2 linked regions of the Sagittula stellata E-37 genome follow. The protein of the gene in region 1 interacts with the protein of each later gene in a pairwise test. Links are inferred from orthologs where the notes say so. Each region holds a gene or a part of one and is shown on either strand. Other genes may lie near its edges. The genes, in order: ABFK29_RS17435 and dnaA.

What was found.
Region 2: the proteins of ABFK29_RS17435 (region 1) and dnaA interact in binary tests that used the Escherichia coli proteins (3 or more experiments, as listed by UniProt). The link is inferred for Sagittula stellata E-37 from one-to-one orthologs.

The regions. Positions count from the first base shown.
Region 1 is NZ_CP155729.1:3,647,425-3,664,086, forward strand. Bases 8,224-11,221 are described here. They hold ABFK29_RS17435 (HU family DNA-binding protein), read right to left. Parts: upstream 9,868-11,221; coding sequence 9,580-9,867; downstream 8,224-9,579. Other genes in these bases: ABFK29_RS17425 (GNAT family N-acetyltransferase), read left to right, coding at 8,224-8,735; ABFK29_RS17430 (ImmA/IrrE family metallo-endopeptidase), read left to right, coding at 8,863-9,453; ABFK29_RS17440 (AMP nucleosidase), read right to left, coding at 10,049-11,221. In the rest of the region: ABFK29_RS17385 (lysophospholipid acyltransferase family protein), read right to left, coding at 1-75; ABFK29_RS17390 (cell division protein FtsX), read right to left, coding at 123-1,028; ABFK29_RS17395 (cell division ATP-binding protein FtsE), read right to left, coding at 1,025-1,702; ABFK29_RS17400 (zinc-ribbon domain-containing protein), read left to right, coding at 1,865-2,896; ABFK29_RS17405 (ABC transporter permease subunit), read right to left, coding at 3,088-4,353; ABFK29_RS17410 (ABC transporter ATP-binding protein), read right to left, coding at 4,406-5,212; ABFK29_RS17415 (ABC transporter substrate-binding protein), read right to left, coding at 5,336-6,322; ABFK29_RS17420 (aspartate aminotransferase family protein), read left to right, coding at 6,655-8,046; more of ABFK29_RS17425, read left to right, coding at 8,043-8,223; more of ABFK29_RS17440, read right to left, coding at 11,222-11,533; ABFK29_RS17445 (VOC family protein), read left to right, coding at 11,629-12,051; ABFK29_RS17450 (DNA topoisomerase IB), read left to right, coding at 12,088-13,059; ABFK29_RS17455 (class II aldolase and adducin N-terminal domain-containing protein), read left to right, coding at 13,107-13,862; ABFK29_RS17460 (class I SAM-dependent DNA methyltransferase), read right to left, coding at 13,910-14,533; ABFK29_RS17465 (transglycosylase SLT domain-containing protein), read right to left, coding at 14,625-15,095; ABFK29_RS17470 (SDR family oxidoreductase), read left to right, coding at 15,533-16,408; ABFK29_RS17475 (exopolysaccharide biosynthesis protein), read left to right, coding at 16,405-16,662.
Region 2 is NZ_CP155729.1:354,091-358,694, forward strand. The notes cover bases 1,629-4,604. They hold dnaA (chromosomal replication initiator protein DnaA), read left to right. Parts: upstream 1,629-2,414; coding sequence 2,415-3,794; downstream 3,795-4,604. Other genes in these bases: rpsT (30S ribosomal protein S20), read left to right, coding at 1,669-1,935; dnaN (DNA polymerase III subunit beta), read left to right, coding at 3,967-4,604. Outside these bases: mutM (bifunctional DNA-formamidopyrimidine glycosylase/DNA-(apurinic or apyrimidinic site) lyase), read left to right, coding at 1-619; ABFK29_RS01775 (enoyl-CoA hydratase), read left to right, coding at 686-1,462. UniProt on the Escherichia coli protein: Plays an essential in the initiation and regulation of chromosomal replication. Binds in an ATP-dependent fashion to the origin of replication (oriC) to initiate formation of the DNA replication initiation complex once per cell cycle.

The sequences.
Region 1 (16,662 bases):
GGACTTGCACGCCATCCGGGCACCGCGGCTGGAGAACAGCGCCCAAGGCAGGAAGACGATCCCGAGGACGAGCATGGCAAAGTAAAGCTGGAAGACGAATATCGCCGAACGTACCCACTGGATCACGCCAGTTCCCCCAGTACACGCCGTGCCGCAAGGTCGGTCGCGATATAGGCCACCAGTGCGGCCAGCGGCGGCACGAACAGCGGCCAGAGCCATTGGAAGCCCTCGAAGCGCAGCCCCGTCAAGAGCCCCTCCACATCACCGGCTGCGGGCATCAAAACAAGCGCCAGCATCCCAAGAACGGTGCCGGCGGCGGCACCGGTCAACGTCCGCAGGGTAAAGCGCCGGACGAATGCCTGCGCGATGTATCGGTCTGTGGCGCCGACCAGCCGAAGGACGGCGATGACCTGCGCATTGGCGGCCAGTGCAGCGTGGGCGGCCAGCGTGACCATTGCCCCGGTGGCCGCGCCGATCAGCAGGATCGAGGTCCAGCCCAGCAGACGCAGCCGCGAGGCCGCCGCCACCAGCGGTTTGCGCCAGCGGCTGTGTTCGTCCAGCACCGCGCCGGGTGCCTCGGCCTGCAGCCGCAGGCGCAGCCCGTCTGAATCGTAGCCGTCGCCGGTCTCAAGAACCTCGACGAGCTGGGGCACCGGAAGCTGTTCGACCGGCAGCCCCGGACCAAACCATGGCTCAAGCAGCGCGCGCTGTTCGTCGGCACTCAGGGCGCGGGCAGAGGCAACGCCCGGCGTTTGCTCCAGCACCGTCAGCACCGCCGCCACCTGTTCGGCCATCTGCCCTTCGGGGGCAGAGATGCGCACGGTCGAGGCGCGCGCCAGTTCGTCCCCCCAGCTCGTGGCGAGCCGTCCGGCGGCCAGTGACAACGCCAGCGCAAAGATGGTCAGGAAGGCCATCGCGATAGACGTCAGCAGCGTCAGGCGCACGGTGAATCCGGAGGGCGGCACGACCCGGTCCGCACCTCGATCGCCTTTCACGAGGCCGCGGATGCTGGCGAGCCGCGCGATCACAGGTCCGCCCCCGCGGTCTGCAGAGACCGGTTCTGAATGCGCAGGACCCGGGCCTGCACGTGCGCCTTCGCGGCGCGGATCAGGGCGAGGTCGTGGGTGGCGATCATCACTGTCTTGCCCATCTTGTTCAGCTCGATCAGCAGCCGCAGAAGCCTTTGCGACATTTCCCAGTCGACGTTGCCTGTGGGTTCATCGGCAAGGATCACGTCCGGGCTGAGGATCAGCGCGCGGGCAAGCGCCGCACGCTGACGCTCCCCGCCGGACAGCTCTGGCGGCAGGGCGTCGAATTTGCCGGTCAGTCCGACCCAGCTCATGAGTTCATGAAGGTTGTCGGCCTGGCTCGGGTCCGCTTGGCCGGAGACGGTCAGAGGAAGGGCCACGTTTTCCGCCACCGGAAGATGGTCGAGGAACTGGCAATCCTGGTGGACCACACCGATGCGCCGACGCATGTAGGCAACGGCGTTGCGATCCATCTGCGTCACGTCTTCGCTGAAAATGTGGACTGTCCCCGCCGTTGGCTTCAGCGCGCCGTAGCACAGCTTCAGAAACGTCGTCTTGCCCGCGCCGGAAGGGCCGGTGAGGAAGTGGAAGGTTCCCGGCGCCAGCTTCAGCGAAATGTCGGTAAGCAGCGCCTCCCCGCTATAGGAATAGGCCGCGTTTTCCAGCTCGATCACGGGTCGTGTGCCCTCACCCTTTTGTTGACCCTGTTGTGCCAGTGCAAGCCCGGTTGTGCAACGCGGCTCATAGGCCAGAAATGGACTTTTCCCCTTGTGTCATCGCACCTATGGTTAATGCAACGCCCGCGAAGGGGCGATGAGAGACAGGATCGGAGCAGCATGCGGCTGATTTGCCCGAATTGCGGAGCGCAATACGACGTCCCTGCGGAGGTCATCCCCGAGGGCGGTCGCGACGTTCAGTGTTCCAACTGCGGCCACACGTGGTTCCAGCGTCACCCGGATATGGATGCGGATCTGGCCGAGGATCTGAACCAGCCCGTGCCGGACGAAGAATGGACGCCGGAGGACGAGCCGGCAGAGGCGATATCTTCCATCCCCCCCGCCGAACGGCCCCACCTCTCTCGCCGCGCCGCCGCGCCGGTCGCGCAAGTGGACGACGAGGAAGACGGGGTCGAGACGGAGCCCGAACCTTTACCGTCCACGGATGAGGCAAAGCCGCGCGGACTCGATCCGGAAGTGGCCGAGATCTTCCGCGAGGAACGCGACTACGAAGCCCGCAGGCGCACGGCGGAATCGCTGGAGACGCAACCGGACCTCGGTCTGGGAGAGCCGGATGAGGACGAACGAGCGCGCCGGTCGAGGCAGGCGCGCGAACGCATGTCCCGCATCCGCGGGGACGAGGCCACGGCACCGCAGTCCACCAGGCGCCCGGCCCCGCCCGTTGTCCCCGAAACCGCCCCCCCCGACCAGGACGAAGGCCGGGCAACGGCAGAAGCGGTCGCGGCTGCGGCAGCGAGTTCGCGGCGCGACCTCCTCCCGGACGTGGACGAAATCAACCAGACGCTGCGCTCCACTTCCGAGCCGCGCGTCATCGACTCCGCCGAGCGCAACGCGACCGCGACCGATCCGAAGTCGGGCGGTTTCGGCAAGGGCTTCCTGCTGGTGATCGTTCTTGCCGCGCTGGCCATCGGCACCTACGCCAACGCCACCAAGATCTCCATGTCCGTGCCGCAGGTCGCGCCTGCGCTGGACGCCTACGTGGCCACGGTCAACAAGGGGCGCGTGTGGCTGGACCAGCAGGTGCTGCAGCTCATGACGATGCTCGACGGGATGAGCTCGGAGGCAGCCCCCTCGACGACGGAGACGCCTGCGGAGCAGGACGCCGAAACGGACACGTCAGAGAGTAACTGATCCGCGGAACCGCCGAACGCGCGGGTCCTGCGGGGCCGGCGCGATTTCGGAACGCCGACTGTCGGTGCCCCTGAAATGGCCCACACGGTTGGGCCGTTCGAATGCACCGGATTGGTGTGCTCCCCCAACAAAAAGGACCGCCGGTCACACCGGCAGTCCACTCGTGCGTTCCGGGTCCTACAGGTGCAGGTTCAGACCCGGCCCTTCCAAGGCACCAGCACCCGTTCGGCCCATCGCATCAGGATGTCGATCCCGAAGCCGATGATGCCGATCAGGATGATCCCCATGATGACGATGTCGGTCAGCTGGAACTTCGAGGCGACCATGATCATCATCCCGGCCCCCTTCTCTGCCGCGACAAGCTCGGCCGCGACGACGGTGCCCCAGCAGACCCCCATCGCCACCCGCGCGCCGGTGAATATCTCCGGCAGGGAGTTCGGTACGATGACGTGCCGCATGATCTGCCACTTGGACGCGCCAAGCGAATAGGCGGCGTGGACCTTGGAAATCGCCACGCCGGACACCCCGGCCCGTGCGGCGATGGCCATGATCCAGAGCGCGGCCAGGAACAAAAGGATGATCTTTCCCAGCTCGCCGATGCCTGCCCAGATGATGACCAGCGGGATCAGAGCCAGCGGCGGCACGGGGCGCATGAATTCCACGATCGGATCGAACCAGCCGCGAAACCAGTCCGAGAGACCCATTGCGTAGCCCAGCGGAATGCCCACCAGCGCTCCGAAGAAGAAGCCGAGGATCACGCGGAACAACGAATAACCGAGGTGTTCCCACAGGGTCGAGTCGCGATAGCCGTCAGAGGCGATTTCGCCGAGGCGGGCCAGGACGGCTTCGGGCGGCGGCAGCCAGATCGGCTCCATCTGCCAGCCCTTCGCCGGTTCGAAGTTCAGCGTGCCCTTGGGCGACATACCCACCCGCCCGAACTCGGTCATGACGGAGCCGCCCGGCTCGATGGGTTCGCCGTTCACCGCGATCACGGTGTGGCCTGCGTCGCGGTCCATCTCGTCGTTGCGGTCGACCCGGATCAGGCCGGAGCGCCAGGCGCCCACGCTGTCGCTGTCGTTCTTCGCCCAGCCCTCACCGGGATCGACCTCCGGCGCGTCTGCATCCGTACCGACCTCGAACACCCGGACCGTCACCGTGGCGTCGTCCGGTTCGACACCGTCGGCCGTTGCGGTGTAGGTAAAGGTCGCGTCGCCGATGAAGGGACCCGGAGCGTGCAGGAAGCCCGGCACAAGCTTTGAACCGGTGAAAGCCGCCCACAACAGGAAGATCACAAGGATCGAGATCACGCTGGCGATGCGGTTCGGCACCACGGCGCTTTCGTCGCCGAACGTCACCGTCTTGAGAGAGGTGTAGTCGGTCGTCGTCTTGCGCACGATGAACTTCACCAGCACGAAAGACACGACAAAGACGATGGCGTAGATGAGGAAGACGATCATGACGCTTCTCCCCTGTCTTGCTGCATCACGTGCACCCCTGCTCTGAGAACGCTCATTCCGCCGTCTCCGATCGTCCCATGATTTCCTCTTCCATGTCCCAGATCATCCCGAGGATCTCCTCGCGTTTCTGGCCGAAGTCGGGGTGCTTCTTCACCTCTCGCAGGTCCGCGTTGACGCCCATGTCGGCGAAGGGCAGACGGTATTCCGTGTGGATGCGACCCGGGCGCGGCGCCATGACCAGCAGCCGCTCCCCCAGCAGCAGCGCCTCCTCGACCGAGTGGGTGATGAGGATGATGGTCTTGCCCGTCTCCTTCCAGAGTTTCAGAACCAGACCTTGCATCTTCTCGCGCGTCAGCGCGTCCAGAGCGCCCAAGGGTTCGTCCATCAGGATCACGTCCGGTTCGTTCGCGAGGCAGCGGGCCAGGGCCACACGCTGCTGCATCCCGCCCGACAATTCGTAAACTGCCTTTTCCTTGAAGTCCTTAAGGCCCACGACCTCCAAAAGGTGATCGACGGTCTGGGCCCAGTCGCGTTCACGTTTGCCTGCCATGCGGGGGCCGAAGGACACGTTTTCCCGCACGTTCATCCACTCGAAAAGCGCACCCTGCTGAAACACCATTCCGCGTTCGCGGTCCGGGCCACGCACCCGGTGCCCGTTCATCACGATCTGCCCTTCGGTCGGCGCAAGGAAACCCGCGACGATGTTCAGAAGCGTGGTCTTTCCGCAGCCCGAGGGGCCAAGGACGCTCATGAGTTCGCCAGGGGCAAGGGTAAGCGACACGTCTTTCAGCGCCTGCACCGAACTTCCGTTCGGCAGATCGAAGCGCATGGAAAGGTTTTCGATGGCGAGACCGCTCATGCCACCTCCTTTTCTGAGTGCGGAGTTCTGGCCCGACGGATCGGGTCGCGGGCACAGTCATACGGCGAACCACCGAACCCGGCCCGATGGCGCCGCGGCAGGGCCACTGCCGCGGCGCAGGTCTTACATGCCGTTCGCCGCTTCGAGCGGACCGGTGTTTACGTTGCCAGCGTAGCTGTCGAGTGCGGAATCGATGGATCCCGCCTCGACGAAGACGTCGGCCACCCCCTTCATGAACTCCTGCGCGCCGCCGCCCAGCCACTTTTCGGTCAGCTGGTCCTCGACCGTCGGGAAGACGAAGGTCGAGATGGTCGCCATGGTGGCTTCTTCGTCCATCCCCGCGTCCTTGGCGATGACCGGCAGCATCTTCTCATGATTGGCTTCGTCCGCCCACATGGCGTTCGCCTCTGCGGTCACGGCAAGGAATTGCGATACGATGTCGGAGTTTTCGGCCACCCAGCCAGCCGGGCCGGAGGTCACGTCGAACACCAGGATGCCCAGATCTTCCTTCTCGGCGCCGGTCAGCAGGACATTGCCGTGCTCTTTCATGCGGCGCAGCGAACCGCCCCAGCCGCAGGCCATATCGACCGAGCCCTGCGCGATGGCGGCGGCACCGTCCGGCGGTGCCATGTCGACCACTTCCATGGAAGAGATATCCACGCCGAAGTGGTTCATCTGCTTCAAGAAACCGTAATGCGCAGCGGTGCCCAGCGGGACGGCGACCTTCTTGCCAGCAAGCTCCCCGGCAGAGTCCTTGTCGATCTCCAGCGCCTCGGCCACGACGCAGTTGTCGTTGTCGGCATAGGACACCGCGACGTCTAGGATCTGCAGATCCTGACCTGCGGAAACCGCAACCACGAAGGGCGGCACGCCCTGGCTGACGGACAGGTTCACGTCACCGGAAGCCATCGCGGCGCTCATCGCGGTCCCTGTGTCGAAGCTGACCCAGTTGACGTCCACGCCCATCGCCTCTTCGTACATGCCTTCGGCCTTCGCGTACTGGAAGGGCATTGGCCATTCGAGGAAGTAGCCAACGGTGATTTCTTCGGCCTGCGCCATCCCTGCCATGACGGCCATACCGGCCACGGCGCCCAGAAGGGTCTTTTTCATCGATACATCTCCCGTGTTGTCCCCGTCCTTGCGGGGGCTTTACGCGGGTCCGGCCCGCGGACGCCTCGCTTCGGACGCCGCGTCCGATCCGACCAGCAAACAGGCAGCCGATCAACGATTTTTCGGACAGACCTTGTACCCCATAGGTTCTGCGCACCCTGACCGGCCTCGAATTATTCTGGCAACCACCTGAGATTCATGAGAAATCGATTCCGTGCGCAACCGGCAAGCGACAAACTGGCACCATATGAGCGCCTCAACTGGCCCTATAAGCCGCTCAAAATTACGGCCAACTGGATCAAATCCCGCCTCTTAAGGAGTCTCTCACGATGATGGACGGCACCTACTCCCAGAACGATCTTTCCCACGTGGTGGATGCAGACAAGGCCCACGTCTGGCACCACCTTGTGCAGCACAAGCCCTTCGAGACGAAGGACCCGAATATCATCATCGAGGGCAAGGGCATGCGCGTCTGGAACCAGGCGGGCAAGGAACACCTCGACGCCGTGTCCGGCGGTGTCTGGACGGTCAACGTGGGCTACGGCCGCGAGCGGATTGCAAAGGCGGTCTACGACCAGCTCATGCGGCTGAACTACTTTGCGGGCTCTGCCGGATCGGTGCCCGGCGCGCTCTTTGCCGAAAAGCTGATCGAGAAGATGCCGGGGATGACCCGCGTCTACTACACGAACTCGGGCTCGGAGGCGAACGAGAAGGCCTTCAAGATGATCCGCCAGATCGCGCACAAGCGTCATGGCGGCAAGAAGCACAAGATCCTGTACCGCGACCGCGATTATCACGGCACGACCATCGGTTGCCTGTCGGCGGGCGGTCAGGACGAGCGCAACGCGCAATACGGCCCCTTCACTCCCGGGTTCGTCCGCGTCCCGCATTGTCTCGAATACCGCAAGCACGAGCAGGACGGCGCGCCGGTCGAGAACTACGGCGAGTGGGCCGCGGAGCAGATCGAAAAGGTCATCCTCGCCGAGGGGCCGGACACTGTGGGTGGGCTCTGCCTTGAGCCGGTGACCGCAGGCGGCGGCGTGATCGCACCGCCGGAGGGCTACTGGCAGAAGGTGCAGGAGATCTGCCGCAAGTACGATGTGTTGCTGCACATCGACGAAGTGGTCTGCGGCGTGGGCCGGACCGGCACCTGGTTCGGCTACCAGCACTACGGCATCGAGCCCGACTTCGTGACCATGGCCAAGGGCGTCGCTTCCGGGTATGCGGCCATCGCCTGCATGGTCACGTCCGAGCGCGTCTTCGAGATGTTCAAGGACGATGCCACCGACCCGATGAACTACTTCCGCGATATCTCCACCTTCGGGGGCTGCACGGCAGGTCCGGCGGCCGCCATCGAGAACATGGCGATCATCGAGGAAGAGGGGCTGCTGGAGAACACAACGGACATGGGCGCCTACATGCTCGACCAGCTCAACGCGCTGGCCGACCGGCACAAGGTCATCGGCGACGTGCGCGGCAAGGGGTTGTTCCTTGGCGCCGAACTGGTGACCGACCGCCAGTCGAAGGACGTCGTGCCCGAGGCGCAGGTGCAAGCTGTGGTTGCGGACTGCATGGCGCAGGGCGTCATCATCGGCGCGACCAACCGGTCCGTCCCGGGGCGCAACAACACGCTGTGCTTCTCGCCCGCACTCATCGCGACGAAGGACGACATCGACGAGATCGTCTCTGCCGTCGACGGTGCGCTCGGGCGTATCTTCGCGTGACCCCGACCAATGACCACGGGCAGCCCATAGGCGTGTCCGTGGCCCCACATTTCCCGCGCCCCCGTCCGCCGCACGTTGCGCTGGACGGGCGGTTCGGGCGTCTTGTACCGCTGCGCGAGGAACACGCGTCTGGGCTGTACGCCGCCTTTGCGGCGGACACGGCTGGCACCGGCTGGACCTATCTGCCCATCGACGCATGGGACACAGAAGAGGCCGCCGCCCGCTGGTGCCGCACAGCGCAGGGTTCGGCCGATCCACAATTCTACACCGTAGAGGATGCGGATGGCGTGGCGTCGGGCTTTTGCTCGCTTCTCAGGATCGACCCTTCCGTGGGGTCCGCAGAGGTCGGCTTCATCCACTTTGCACCCCGCTTGCAACGCACGGCCCTGGCGACCGAAGCGATGGTCCTGCTCATGCGTCACGCCTTCGACACTCTTGGATACCGGCGCTACGAGTGGAAATGCGATGCGCTGAACGCGCCGTCGATGCGTGCGGCAGAGCGGCTGGGCTTTACATACGAAGGCACGTTTCGACAGGCGACGATCTACAAGGCCCGCAACCGCGACACGGCGTGGTTCTCGATCATCGACGCCGAGTGGCCAGCGCTGAAGGCACGCTTCGACCGCTGGCTCTCGCACGGGAACTTCGACGGCGATGGCCGCCAGAAAGCCCGCCTGTCCGAGGTCTAATCCGCCGGACAGCCGGGTTTTGCTGTGTATTGCAGACATATTCCGGCTTGATGCGTAGCGAGGGTTGAGAAACGGTCAACCTGTTTCGTGGCATGACTGGACAAATCCACCAATATGGAGCGTTCGCATGCCGGCCCGTTACCCAGACTATCCCTATGTGGAACCCATCGCCTCGAACGTCTCCCAGGAAGAGATCGAGGCGACAATAAGCGACCTTCTGGCCAATCACCCGGGGGTCTGCCTGAAAGAGGGGCCGCTTGACGGGCTGTGCCGGGCGTTGAACGTCGACATCGAGTACTCCAGCCCGCCGCACGAAATGATGCTGGACGTGCCGCTGCACAAGCGTGCGGTGATCTGGCTTCCGAAGAACGGGCGCCCGAAGAATGACCGCGTCGCAGCCGCCATCGGGATCGGCCACTGGATCCTGCACGTTCCGATCACCCGCGAAAAGCACCCCGGGTGCGGGGTGCAGGCGCTTCACCGGCCCAAGGAACTCGCGGCGCAGATGGAGGCGCGCCGCTTCGCCTACATCCTGCTGATGCCGGACGAAGCGTTCCGCAATCTATGGTACGAAGGGCGCGCGCAGGCTGTGGCAGACGTGCTGAACGTGCCGACGCAGGTTGTCTATGAACGCGCGTCGATGCTGGACCTCGCCCCTCCGGAGAGTGCCGGTGACAAGTACGAATGGAAGGAGCGTCCGGCCATCGGCGGCTATTGAGCCCCTCAAACGACAAAGGGCCGCCAGCATGGACGACCCTCTTTATATCTGTGGGGGCGTTGGCCCCGATCGAGCGCTGCACGACCAAAAGCTTCCGCCCTGCGGCCGGATCAGCCTCTGCAGCGATCAGGCGTTTACGCTGTCCTTCAGAGCCTTCGCAATGGTCATCTTGACCTGCTTGTCGGCTTCCTTCTTGAACTGCTCGCCGGTGGCGGGGTTCCGCACCATGCGTTCCGGACGCTCACGGCAGTAGATCTTGCCAACGCCGGGAAGGGTCACGGCACCGCCGTCAGCCACTTCGGAAGTAATGATTTCCACAAGGCTGTCCAGAGCAGCGTTCGCGGTCTTCTTGTCCGCGTCCATCTTCTCTGCCAGTGCAGCCACAAGCTGGGTCTTTGTCATCGGCTTCGCCATTTCATGGTCTCCTTCTGATGCGCCACCGCCTACCTGCATGAGCGCTTTATCACTGCCCAAACTCCCTTGGGCCTCTGCGCGGCATTAAAACCGGATATGGGCGGGAAACACAATAATTCGTGGCTTACACCCAACCAATATTGTGCATTTTGTGCCTGTTTCCCTCAGGTCAACTGACGCTTCAGAGGAATGCAGTCTCTTCAAAGCTGCGCAGTTTGCGGCTGTGTATGCGTTCCAGCGGCATGTCGCGCAGTGATTCCATGGCTCTTATTCCGATTCTCAGGTGGCGTGCCACCTGCGTCTTGTAGAAATCGGAGGCCATGCCCGGCAATTTCAGCTCGCCGTGTAGCGGCTTGTCGGACACGCACAGCAGCGTCCCGTAAGGCACGCGAAAGCGAAATCCGTTGGCCGCGATCGTCGCGGATTCCATATCCAAGGCCACTGCCCGCGACTGCGAAAGGCGCTGGACCGGGCCTGTGTGTTCGCGCAGTTCCCAGTTGCGATTATCGACGGTCGCCACCGTCCCTGTGCGCATGATCCGCTTCAGGTCATACCCAGAAAGCTGCGTTTCGGCCGCGACCGCGTCTTCCAGGGCCACCTGGATCTCGGCCAGCGCAGGGATCGGCACCCATATCGGCAGGTCGTCGTCCAGGACCTTGTCCTCGCGCAGGTAGCCGTGTGCCAGAACGAAATCCCCCAGAGACTGCGAATTCCGGAGCCCTGCGCAATGCCCGACCATCAGCCAGGCATGGGGCCGCAGCACCGCGATGTGGTCCGTCGCCGTCTTGGCGTTCGACGGTCCGATGCCGATGTTGACCAGCGTGATACCGGACCCGTCGGGACGCTTGAGGTGATACGTCGGCATCTGCGGCATCCGCAGGGGCACAGCAATCTGTTCCGAGGGGTCAGATATCTCGGTGTTGTCGGTGCTCACGAAGCTGGTGTAGCCCGATGCCTCGTCGGCCAGCATCGCGCGGGCGTACGCTTCGAATTCCGACACGTAGAACTGGTAGTTGGTGAAGAGGACGTGGTTCTGGAAGTGAGCGGGGTCTGTCGCCGTGTAATGCGCAAGCCGAGCCAGCGAGTAGTCGACGCGCTGTGCCGTGAAGGGCGCCAGCGGCGCGGCCTCTCCCGGCTGGGTCACGGCCACGCCGTTGACGATGTCGTCGTTCGTCGTCGTGAGATCCGGCACGTCGAACACGTCCCGCAGGACAAAATCCGCGGCACCTTCCTGCGGGACGGTCACGTCCGGGTAGTTGGCAACGGCGAAATGCACCGGCATCGGCACGTCGGAGGCACCGATCTGCACTTTCACCCCGTGGTTCGCCAGCAGCAGACCGATCTGCTGCCGCAGGTAGTGGCGGAACATGTAGGGCCGCGTCACCGTCGTGGCAAAGGTCCCCGGCGTCGCCACGTGACCGAACGACAGGCGGCTGTCGACCTTGGCGAAGCTGGCCGTGGTGAAACGGACCTCGGGATAGAAGGCGCGAAGCCGCCGCCCGGGATGCCCTTCGACCATCGCCTGCAGGAAGCCATCCCGAAGAAAGCCCGCGGACGCGTCGTAAAGTTCGCAAAGCCTGTCCACTGCGGCGCGCGCGTCGTCGAATAGTTCCGGCTCCGGCAGGTCCGGGGTCAGTTCATTCAACGGCTCCATGGTGTCTTGCATCGCGTGTTCCTTACTCTCTTGCCCGGAACGTTGACAGCTTGTCGCAGCGGGTGCAACCTGCCGAAAAGGTCAGGAGGACTGACATGATCGACGGAATGGACCTGGAGACCGTCAAGCCGGAAGATTTCGGTCGAACCTTGCGCGGTTTTGGCGTCAACCTGCTCGTGCGCGACGTTCGGGACGAGGCGGAGCGTCTGTCTGCGGTCTTCGGCATGACAGCGCATCGGGTCAGCGACGATTTCGCCATCCTCCTCTACGGACCGCAGGTGTTCCAGCTTCATTCCGACGGCACCTACCACGCCAACCCCCTGCTGTCGCTCGTCCCCGAGCAGCCGCCGCGCGGGGCCGGTCTGGAACTGCGCCTGTTCGAAACCGACCCGGACCAGGCCACGGCCCGCGCCGGTGCGCACGGCTTCCACGTGCTGCAACCGCCGACCGACAAGCCGCATGGCCTGCGCGAAGCCTATCTGCTTTGCCCGGACGGTTACGCCTGGGTGCCATCACGTCCGCTGGACTGACGGGAACCGGCGGGGTCCTTCGCGGGTTCTCGGAACATGCTCGCCACGGTGTCCCTCACGTATTATCCCGACTCGCGCCCCGGCATCAGCCGACTGAGATGCGGACGTGGCTTTTCTTACATTGCACCGGACGGCACCCGGATCGATGACCGGACGGAGCGCGCGCGGATCAAGGCCCTGGCGGTGCCGCCCGCCTACGAAGACGTCTGGATCTGCCCGTTGCCCGACGGGCACCTTCAGGCGACCGGGCGCGATGCCCGCAGCCGCAAGCAGTATCGCTACCACCCGGACTGGCGAACCTGGCGCGATGCCCGGAAGTACGACCATCTGCACAGTTTCGGAGAGATGCTGCCCGGTCTCAGACGGCGCATAAGACGGACGCTGCGGCAGAGCGAGGTCGGCGATCACGCCTTTGCCCTCGCCGCGATACTGGCGTTGCTGGACCGCGCCTCTTTGCGGATCGGCACAGCCGATTATGCGCGCGAGAACAAGACCTATGGTGCCACCACACTGAAACGGCGCCACGTCGCACTCGACGGCGACGGGTTGCGCTTCCGCTTCGCCGCGAAAGGCGGCAAGCGCGTCGACAAGTCGTTGCAGGACCGGACGCTAAACCGCATCCTGACCCGCATGGGCGACCTGCCCGGCCCCGAACTCGTCAAATGGATCGACGACGATGGTGCGCGGCACGCCGTCAGCTCGGGCGAGGTCAACGCCTGGCTGGAGGACATCACCGGCACCGAGGGCCTGACCGCCAAGACGTTCCGCACCTGGAACGGCACGGTCGCCGCGCTTGAAGCCGCCGAGCAGGCAGACAAGCCCACGATCAAGGCGATGGCGGAGGCGGCGTCCGACCGCCTTCATAACACGCCCGCCATCGCGCGTTCTGCCTACATTCACCCCAGGGTCATCGCCTTGGCCGAGGCGCCGCGCGACCTTTCGGGCTCACCGGATGTGCGCGGTCTGCGCCGCAGCGAATGCCTGCTGATGCACCTGCTGTCGGATTGACTTCGGAGGCCGCACCACGTGCAATACGCGGACCAAAGGAGGCTCAGATGAACGCACCACAAACCCGACCGAACCTTGACCACTGGCAGGAGCGCGTCGATCTGGCCGCGGCCTTTCGATGGACGGTCCGCCTCAACATGCATGAGGCCGTGGCCAACCACTTCTCGCTTGCCGTGAACGACGACGGATCGAAGTTCCTGATGAACCCGAACCAGATGCATTTCTCGCGCGTACGCGCCTCGGACCTGCTGTTGGTGGACGCGAACGACCCTGCCACGCTGGACCGCCCCGGCGCCCCCGATCCGACGGCCTGGGGCCTGCACGGAGCGCTGCACCGCCATTGCCCGCATGCCCGCTGCGCTATGCATGTGCACTCGGTCCATGCGACCGTCCTCGCCTGCCTGAAGGACAAGCGCCTTCCCCCGCTGGATCAGACCTGTGCGATGTTCTTCAACCGCGTCGCCATCGACGATTCCTATGGCGGGCTGGCCTTCGAGGAGGAAGGCGAACGTTGCGCGCAACTCTTGCAGGATCCGAAGGTGAAGACGCTGGTGATGGGCAATCACGGCGTCATGGTAATCGGCGACACGGTGGCCGAGACATGGAACCGTCTCTACTACTTCGAGCGCGCCGCACAAACCTACATCACGGCGCTTCAGACCGGCGTGGAACTGGACTTCCTTTCGGACGAGGTCGCCGAGAAGACGGCCCACGAGATCGAGACGTACCCGGAACAGGACATCCGCCATCTCGCCGAACTGAAGGCGATTCTGGATATCGAAGGGTCAGACTACGCGGCTTGACCGTGGGTCCGCGCCCGACCGACGGGGCGGCGGCGCATAGCCCCGCCCTACACCGGTATGCGCTTGAGGGTCAGGATGCGGCTGAGGTCCTTCGCATGTTCCCCTTTGGCCGAAGCGCCATAGATCGGCACTTCTGTCCACGACGCCTCGGCTGTGCCGGCCAGTGCCGAAATGGCCGCGTCGTAGCCCTTGTCGACCCAATGCGCGGCATTGACGGATAGGACGGCGATGCTGCCGGGCCGGATCACGCGCAAGACCTCGGGAAGCGCCTCTGGCCCGACATGCCCATGGGTAAAGGTGCCGGAACTCACCGCACCGGCGAAGGCGCCGTCGTCGACCGGCAGGCGCTCCAGCAAGTTACCTGTAAAGATCCGGTCGTAAATGCCCTTGCCTTCGGCAACGCTCAGCATCTCCTGGGACAGGTCCGTCGCCGTGACCGGAGCGATCCCCAGCGTCCGCAGCGCCGCGCCACACAGCCCCGTGCCCGCGCCGAGGTCGATCACGGGTCCGGTCCCGCCGCCGTCGCGATAGGCTTGGGCGACGTGCATCGGCAGGACGTAGTCCATGTCTTCGGCAAACGCGGCATCGTAGGTTTGCGCCCAGTCTCGGTAGAGCGCGATGTTGTCGTCGGGTGTATCCAGCCCGTAGGCCGCTTCCAGATCCTGTGCCATGGCAAGAGTCTAACGCGGAACGCACGCACCCCGCAATTGCGCAGCTCTTCCGGCCAAAATCACCTACCGACGCGACGGACGCTTTGCCGTTTCAGTTCGACCGCAACCCGGTTTCGACCAATATGCCTTTGCGCTTGGCTTCGTAGTAGTAGCCCTTGGCATACCACATAATCGAGTCGTCCCAGTCGCCATCGGCCACCATATACGCGCCCTTGAGGTACTTCAGCGCATACTGAAGGTTGGTCTCCGCATCGAGAAGATCGGGGGCAGACCCGCGGAATCCCATGGTGCGTGCGGTGGCAGGCAGGATCTGGAAGAGTCCCCAGTATGGGCCGTTCCGGGCTTTCGGGTTGTGCGTGCTTTCCCGGACGGCGAGGCGATGCACCAACGGGCGAGGCAGCCCGTAGTGATCGGACCACTTGTTAATGGCGTCGCGCAATTCGGGCGTTTCGTTTGGGAAAAGCGGCAGCGCATCGACGGGCTTTTCGACGGGCTCCGGCTTCGGCGCGGAACAGGCCGCAGTAAGGGCCAGCATGAGGATCAACGTAAGGCGTGGCAGCATGAGTCTCTCCGTGAACGGAGATCTCTTACGGCGAGAGGCACGCGCCAAGCGAGTCCCTCCTGAAAGCATCGGCGAAGCCTTGCCAATGGCGGGCGGACCGGATGTTCCAACAGCAAAACAAAGAGGCACATCGGCCCCCCAAGCCTGGACCCTCGCCAGCACGGCGCCCTCGCTCCGAAGCGGCTGGCCGGGTGATCAAGTTCTCCTCCGATATGTGGCCGTCGCTTTCATAAGCCGCCTCGCCCGATCTGGCAGGTGCGCGTACAGCAATGGCCTTCTGGACCTTCGACAAGCGTCCCTCCGCACCGTTCGATTTCTGAGGATGCGGGACAAGCCTCCTTTAATGTCCTCGACCCGAATGCACACGACAAGACACGTTGGGAAAAGGGATTATTGAAATACTTGCCAAATTCCATTGCCGACGCCACCTATGCCTCATGACAAAGACCCTTCTATCCCTCGGCCATGGCTTCTCGGCGCGCTTTCTGGCAGCGGACCTTCTGGCCGAAGGATGGCGCGTCATCGGAACCACCCGATCCGCAAACAAGCTCGGTCCACTGGAAGCGACCGGCGTGGAGGCGATCCTGTGGACGCACGACTCCGTGGCGCGGGCCTTGTCAGAGGCCACGCACGTGCTGATGAGCGCCGCCCCGGACGCGGAAGGCGATCCGGCATTGCGGCTGATCGGCCCGGAACTGGCGGATCGGGCCGGTGGACTGGCGTGGGTCGGTTACCTCTCCACGACCGGCGTGTACGGCAACGCCGACGGCGCCTGGGTCGACGAGACTTCGCCGCTCGACGGGCATTCGCGCCGCGCTCGCGCCCGGATCGAGGCCGAGGCCGCATGGCGCGCCATTCCCGGCCTGCCGGTCCACAGTTTCCGCCTCGCGGGCATCTACGGCCCCGGTCGAGGCCCGTTCGAGAAGCTGCGAAACGGCACAGCCCGCCGCATCATCAAGGACGACCAGATATTCTCGCGCATTCATGGCGAGGACATCTCGCAGGTGCTGCGTGCCTCCATCGCGCGCCCCAACCCGGGCGCGGCTTACAACGTTTGCGACGACGAGCCGGCGCCGCCGCAGGACGTCATCGCCTTCGCCGCCGAACTGCTTGACGTGCCGCCGCCTCCCGAAGTGGCATTCGAGGACGCCGACATGTCGCCTATGGCCCGCAGCTTCTACGCCGACAACAAGCGCGTTTCGAACCGCCGCATCCGTGAAGAACTGGGTGTCACCCTGCGCTACCCCGACTACAAGTCGGGTCTGCGTGCCGTGCTCGCCGCTGAAGAGCTGCAGAACGGCTCCGGCCAATGACGCCTCAGGAACGTCCGGCACCGGAAAACCTCAACGCCCTGCTCGACGCCATCAGCCCCGACGAAGGGCAGGAGCGCGTGTCCGTCGAGAATGTGCTGGACAAGATCGGCGGGCGGTCTTTCTCGGCCGTGATCCTTGTGCCTGCCGTCATTCTCGTATCGCCGATTTCCGGCATTCCGGGGACGCCCACAATCGGCGGGCTGACCGTGCTGCTGATCACGCTTCAGGCCATGTTCGGACGCAAACACCTGTGG
Region 2 (4,604 bases), 3.3 Mb from region 1 along the record:
TCGGATGCTGGTGTCCGGCGATCCCCTGGGCCAGTTCGTCCATGATCACCCGATGCCCGAGAAACACGACCACGTCGTGTTCGACATGGACAACGGCGCCCGCGTCACCTTCAACGATCCGCGCCGTTTCGGGGCCATGGACCTGATGTCCACCCGGGCTGTCGATGCGCACCCGCTGCTGGCCAGGATCGGGCCGGAACCGTTGGGAAATGCGTTCACCGAATCCCACCTTGTCGAGCGACTCAAGGGGCGCAACACGCCGATCAAATCCGCGCTTCTCGACCAGAAGATAGTCGCTGGGCTGGGCAACATCTATGTCTGCGAGGCTCTGTTCCGCAGCGGCATCCATCCGGCGCGACGTTGTGTCCGCATCTCTGCAGCACGGATTTCGACGCTGGTTCCGATCGTCCGCGACGTGCTTGAAGATGCTATTGCGGCGGGCGGCTCGTCGCTCCGAGATTTTCGCCAAGCCGATGGAGAACTTGGATATTTCCAGCACAGCTTCGACGTGTACGGGCGTGAGGGGGCGCCGTGCAAGGCGCCCGGCTGCACCGGCACGATCCACCGCATCGTGCAGTCGGGACGGTCGTCTTTCTTCTGCCCGAAGTGCCAAAGATAAGCTTGATCGTCTTCGCCGAAGTGTTAAGGCTTGGCCTCTGACGGAACCGGACGGAGCCCTATTCTCATGGCCTATGAGACGATCATCGTCGAAGTAGAAGACCACGTCGCCACCATCAGACTCAATCGACCGGACGCCCTGAACGCGCTCAACTCCGAGCTGTTGGGAGAGGTTTGCCAGGCGCTGAAAGAGGCTGACGGCAATGACAAGGTGCGCTGCATCATCATCACCGGTTCGCAGAAGGCCTTTGCCGCCGGTGCCGACATCAAGGAAATGTCCGACAAAAGCTATGTCGACATGTTCATGTCGGATTTTTTCGGCACGGAAGGCGGCACAATCGGACGCACCCGCAAGCCGATCATCGCCGCTGTCGCCGGATATGCGCTGGGTGGCGGTTGCGAGCTGGCGATGATGTGCGACTTCATCATCGCGGCGGACAACGCAAAGTTCGGCCAGCCGGAGATCAACCTGGGCGTCATTCCCGGCCTTGGCGGAACGCAGCGCCTGACGCGTTTTGTCGGCAAGTCGAAGGCCATGGACATGGCGCTGACCGGCCGGTTCATGGACGCGGAAGAAGCAGAGCGTTCCGGACTGGTCAGCCGTGTTGTCCCGGCAAAGCAGCTGATGGAAGAGGCCCGCGCGGCGGCAGAGAAAATCGCAGAGAAGTCGATGATCTCGACCATCGCCTGCAAGGAAGCGGTCAACATCTCTTACGAAACGACACTGTCGCAGGGTCTTTTGTTCGAACGGCGCGCGTTCCATGCGTTGTTCAACACAGAGGACCAGAAGGAAGGCATGGGCGCATTCATGGAGAAGCGCTCGGCCCAGTTCCGGGACCGCTGACCCGGGGCCACGTCGGATCGCACCGATTCCGGCATGCGTCTGAACGTGATGCTTGCCGAAACCGGGCGCCTGCTGTATAGGCGCCCGTCATACATGCGCGTGATGCCCGCTCAGGCAAGAATCGGTCCCGCAATCCGTTCGGGTCTGGAGAGGCATTGCGTCGTCACAGAAAACTCGAACCGATACTACGAACAGGACCGATCATCATGGCAAACACACCCCAGTCCAAGAAGCGCGCGCGTCAGTCTGAAAAGCGTTTCGCTGTCAACAAGGCACGTCGCTCGCGCATCCGGACCTTCATCCGCAAGGTCGAAGAAGCGATCGCATCCGGCGATCAGGCCGCGGCTCAGGAAGCTCTCAAAGTGGCTCAGCCGGAACTGATGCGCGGCGTAACCAAGGGCGTGTTCCACAAGAACACCGCTTCTCGCAAAATGTCGCGCCTTGCGGCGCGCGTGAAGGCGGTCGGCGCCTGAAACGCCTTAAGATCCAATGACATGTTTACGAAAAGCGCCCTTTTTTGGGGCGCTTTTTTGCGTTTTCAAGGTGTTGCACGAACGCCAGATTCTTTTTCGGGATTCACCGAGTCAAGCTACAAGATCGGTTGCCGGAAACTGACGAAGGTTGGTAATTTCACCGGGCGAGTCACGTCGCAATGGGGGGACAAGGCTGCCAGCCCACGCATTCATTGGGGAAAGCGGGGCAAACTTGTCGGGGCACATACGTGCCTTTGATGATGTTCAGGGGAAACCCTGGCCATGTCCATGAAACAGACCGGGTCAATGGACCTGCGCACCGAAGGGACATCGGGCGCGGGAAGCCGTGGATCGTCGGAGCAGTTGCTCCACACCTCGAACCTTACGGGTTTCGAGCGGGCTGTTTTGTTCCTCATCGCCCGTGACCGCGTCCGTCGGCAGGCGGAGAGCAGGAACGGAACTGAGGACACAGTTGGCGGATGAAAAAAGAACAATGGGGCGCCCTCCAAGAGCAGATTTGCAAGACGATCGGTCAGAACAACTACAAGACCTGGATCCAACCTTTGCGTTTCCGAGGCATCACGGCTGACGGAATCGTCACGCTTCAGGCACCGACGAACTTCTTCGGGACGTATGTCTCCCAGAACTTCGGCGACATGCTTCTGGCACAGATATCGACGGTGGAACCGTCGGCGCGTCGGTTGGCGTTCCAGGCGGGAATCCTGGACGACTCCAGCGAAGACGCCGAGGAAAAGGCCAAGCCGCTGAACATTCCCGAAGCGGAACAGGCGCCGGTCACGTCTTCCCGCGACCAGCAACTGCCGGGCGCGCCGCTGGACATGCGCTTCACCTTCGACACCTTCGTGGTCGGCAAGCCGAACGAACTGGCGCATGCTGCCGCGCGCCGCGTCGCCGAAGGCGGCCCGGTGACGTTCAACCCGCTGTTCCTGTACGGTGGTGTCGGCCTCGGCAAGACGCACCTGATGCACGCCATCGCGTGGGAGTTGTCTCAGCGCAATCCGGGGCTGACGGTGCTGTACCTCTCGGCGGAACAGTTCATGTACCGTTTCGTGCAGGCGCTGCGCGAACGGAAGATGATGGACTTCAAGGAAATGTTCAGGTCCGTCGACGTGCTCATGGTCGACGACGTGCAGTTCATCGCCGGCAAGGATTCCACGCAGGAAGAGTTCTTCCACACGTTCAACGCGCTGGTCGATCAGAACAAGCAGATCATCATCTCCGCCGACCGTGCCCCGGACGAAATCAAGGACCTGGAGAACCGCATCCGTTCCCGCCTTCAGTCCGGTCTGGTCGTCGACTTGCACCCGACCGACTACGAGCTTCGCCTCGGCATCCTGCAGTCGAAAGTCGAGGTTTATCGCGGTATGCACCCGGGCTTGCAGATCGACGATGGCGTTCTGGAATTCCTCGCGCATCGCATCTCGACCAACGTGCGGGTGCTTGAAGGCGCGCTGACCCGTCTGTTCGCCTTCGCCTCGCTGGTCGGCAAGCCGATCAACATGGACCTGGTGCAGGATAGCCTCGCCGACGTGCTGCGCGCCTCCGAGCGGAAGATTTCCATAGACGAGATCCAGCGCAAGGTGGCCGAGCACTACAACATCCGTCTGTCGGACATGATCGGGCCGAAGCGGGTCCGCAACTTTGCCCGCCCGCGGCAGGTGGCGATGTACCTGTGCAAGCAGCTTACGTCGCGGTCGCTTCCGGAGATCGGGCGGCGGTTCGGCGGGCGCGACCACACCACCGTGATGCACGGCGTGCGGCGGATCGAGGAACTGCGCCAGCAGGATGGCCAGATCGACGAAGACGTGGAGATGCTGCGCCGCGCTCTCGAAGCGTGATCCGGGGCATCCTGAGTCTGCCTCACAACACTTGGAGCCGTGGCATGCCGTTTCGGGGCGGCGTGCCTTGACGACCCCGGAATTCCAACAGACAAATGGCGAAAACCGGCTTGGAGCGGGGTCCGCTCCGCGCTAACGTGCGCGTCCGGACTGGCGGAGAGGGTGTAGTGCGATGAAGATCAGCATGGAACGGGCGACGCTGTTGCGCGCGGTCGCGCAGGCGCAATCGGTCGTGGAGCGGCGCAACACGATCCCGATCCTGGCTAACGTCCTGATCGAAGCGGAAGGCGAAACGGTCACGTTCCGCGCCACGGATCTCGACATCGAGGTGCTTGACAAGGCCGAAGCACAGGTCGAGAAGCCAGGCGGCACAACAGTGTCCGCCGTCACCCTGCACGAAATCGTTCGCAAGCTGCCAGACGGCGCGCTTGTCGTCCTCGCCGAAGAGCCGGGCACAGGTCGCCTGACCGTCTCGGCGGGCCGCTCGAACTTCAATCTCGCGACCCTGCCGAAAGAGGATTTCCCGGTCATGGCGTCGTCCGAATACGGGTCGAACTTCACCGCCAAGGCCGAAGTCCTTCGGCGCCTGTTCGACAAGTCGAAGTTCGCGATTTCGACCGAGGAAACGCGTTACTACCTGAACGGCGTGTACATGCACGTGGCCGACGGCGATGGCGGGCAGGCCCTGCGCTGCGTGGCGACCGACGGTCACAGGCTGGCCCGCATCGACGCGCCGCTGCCGGACGGGGCGGCGGACATGCCCGGCGTCATCGTGCCGCGCAAGACCGTGGGCGAAATGCGCAAGCTTCT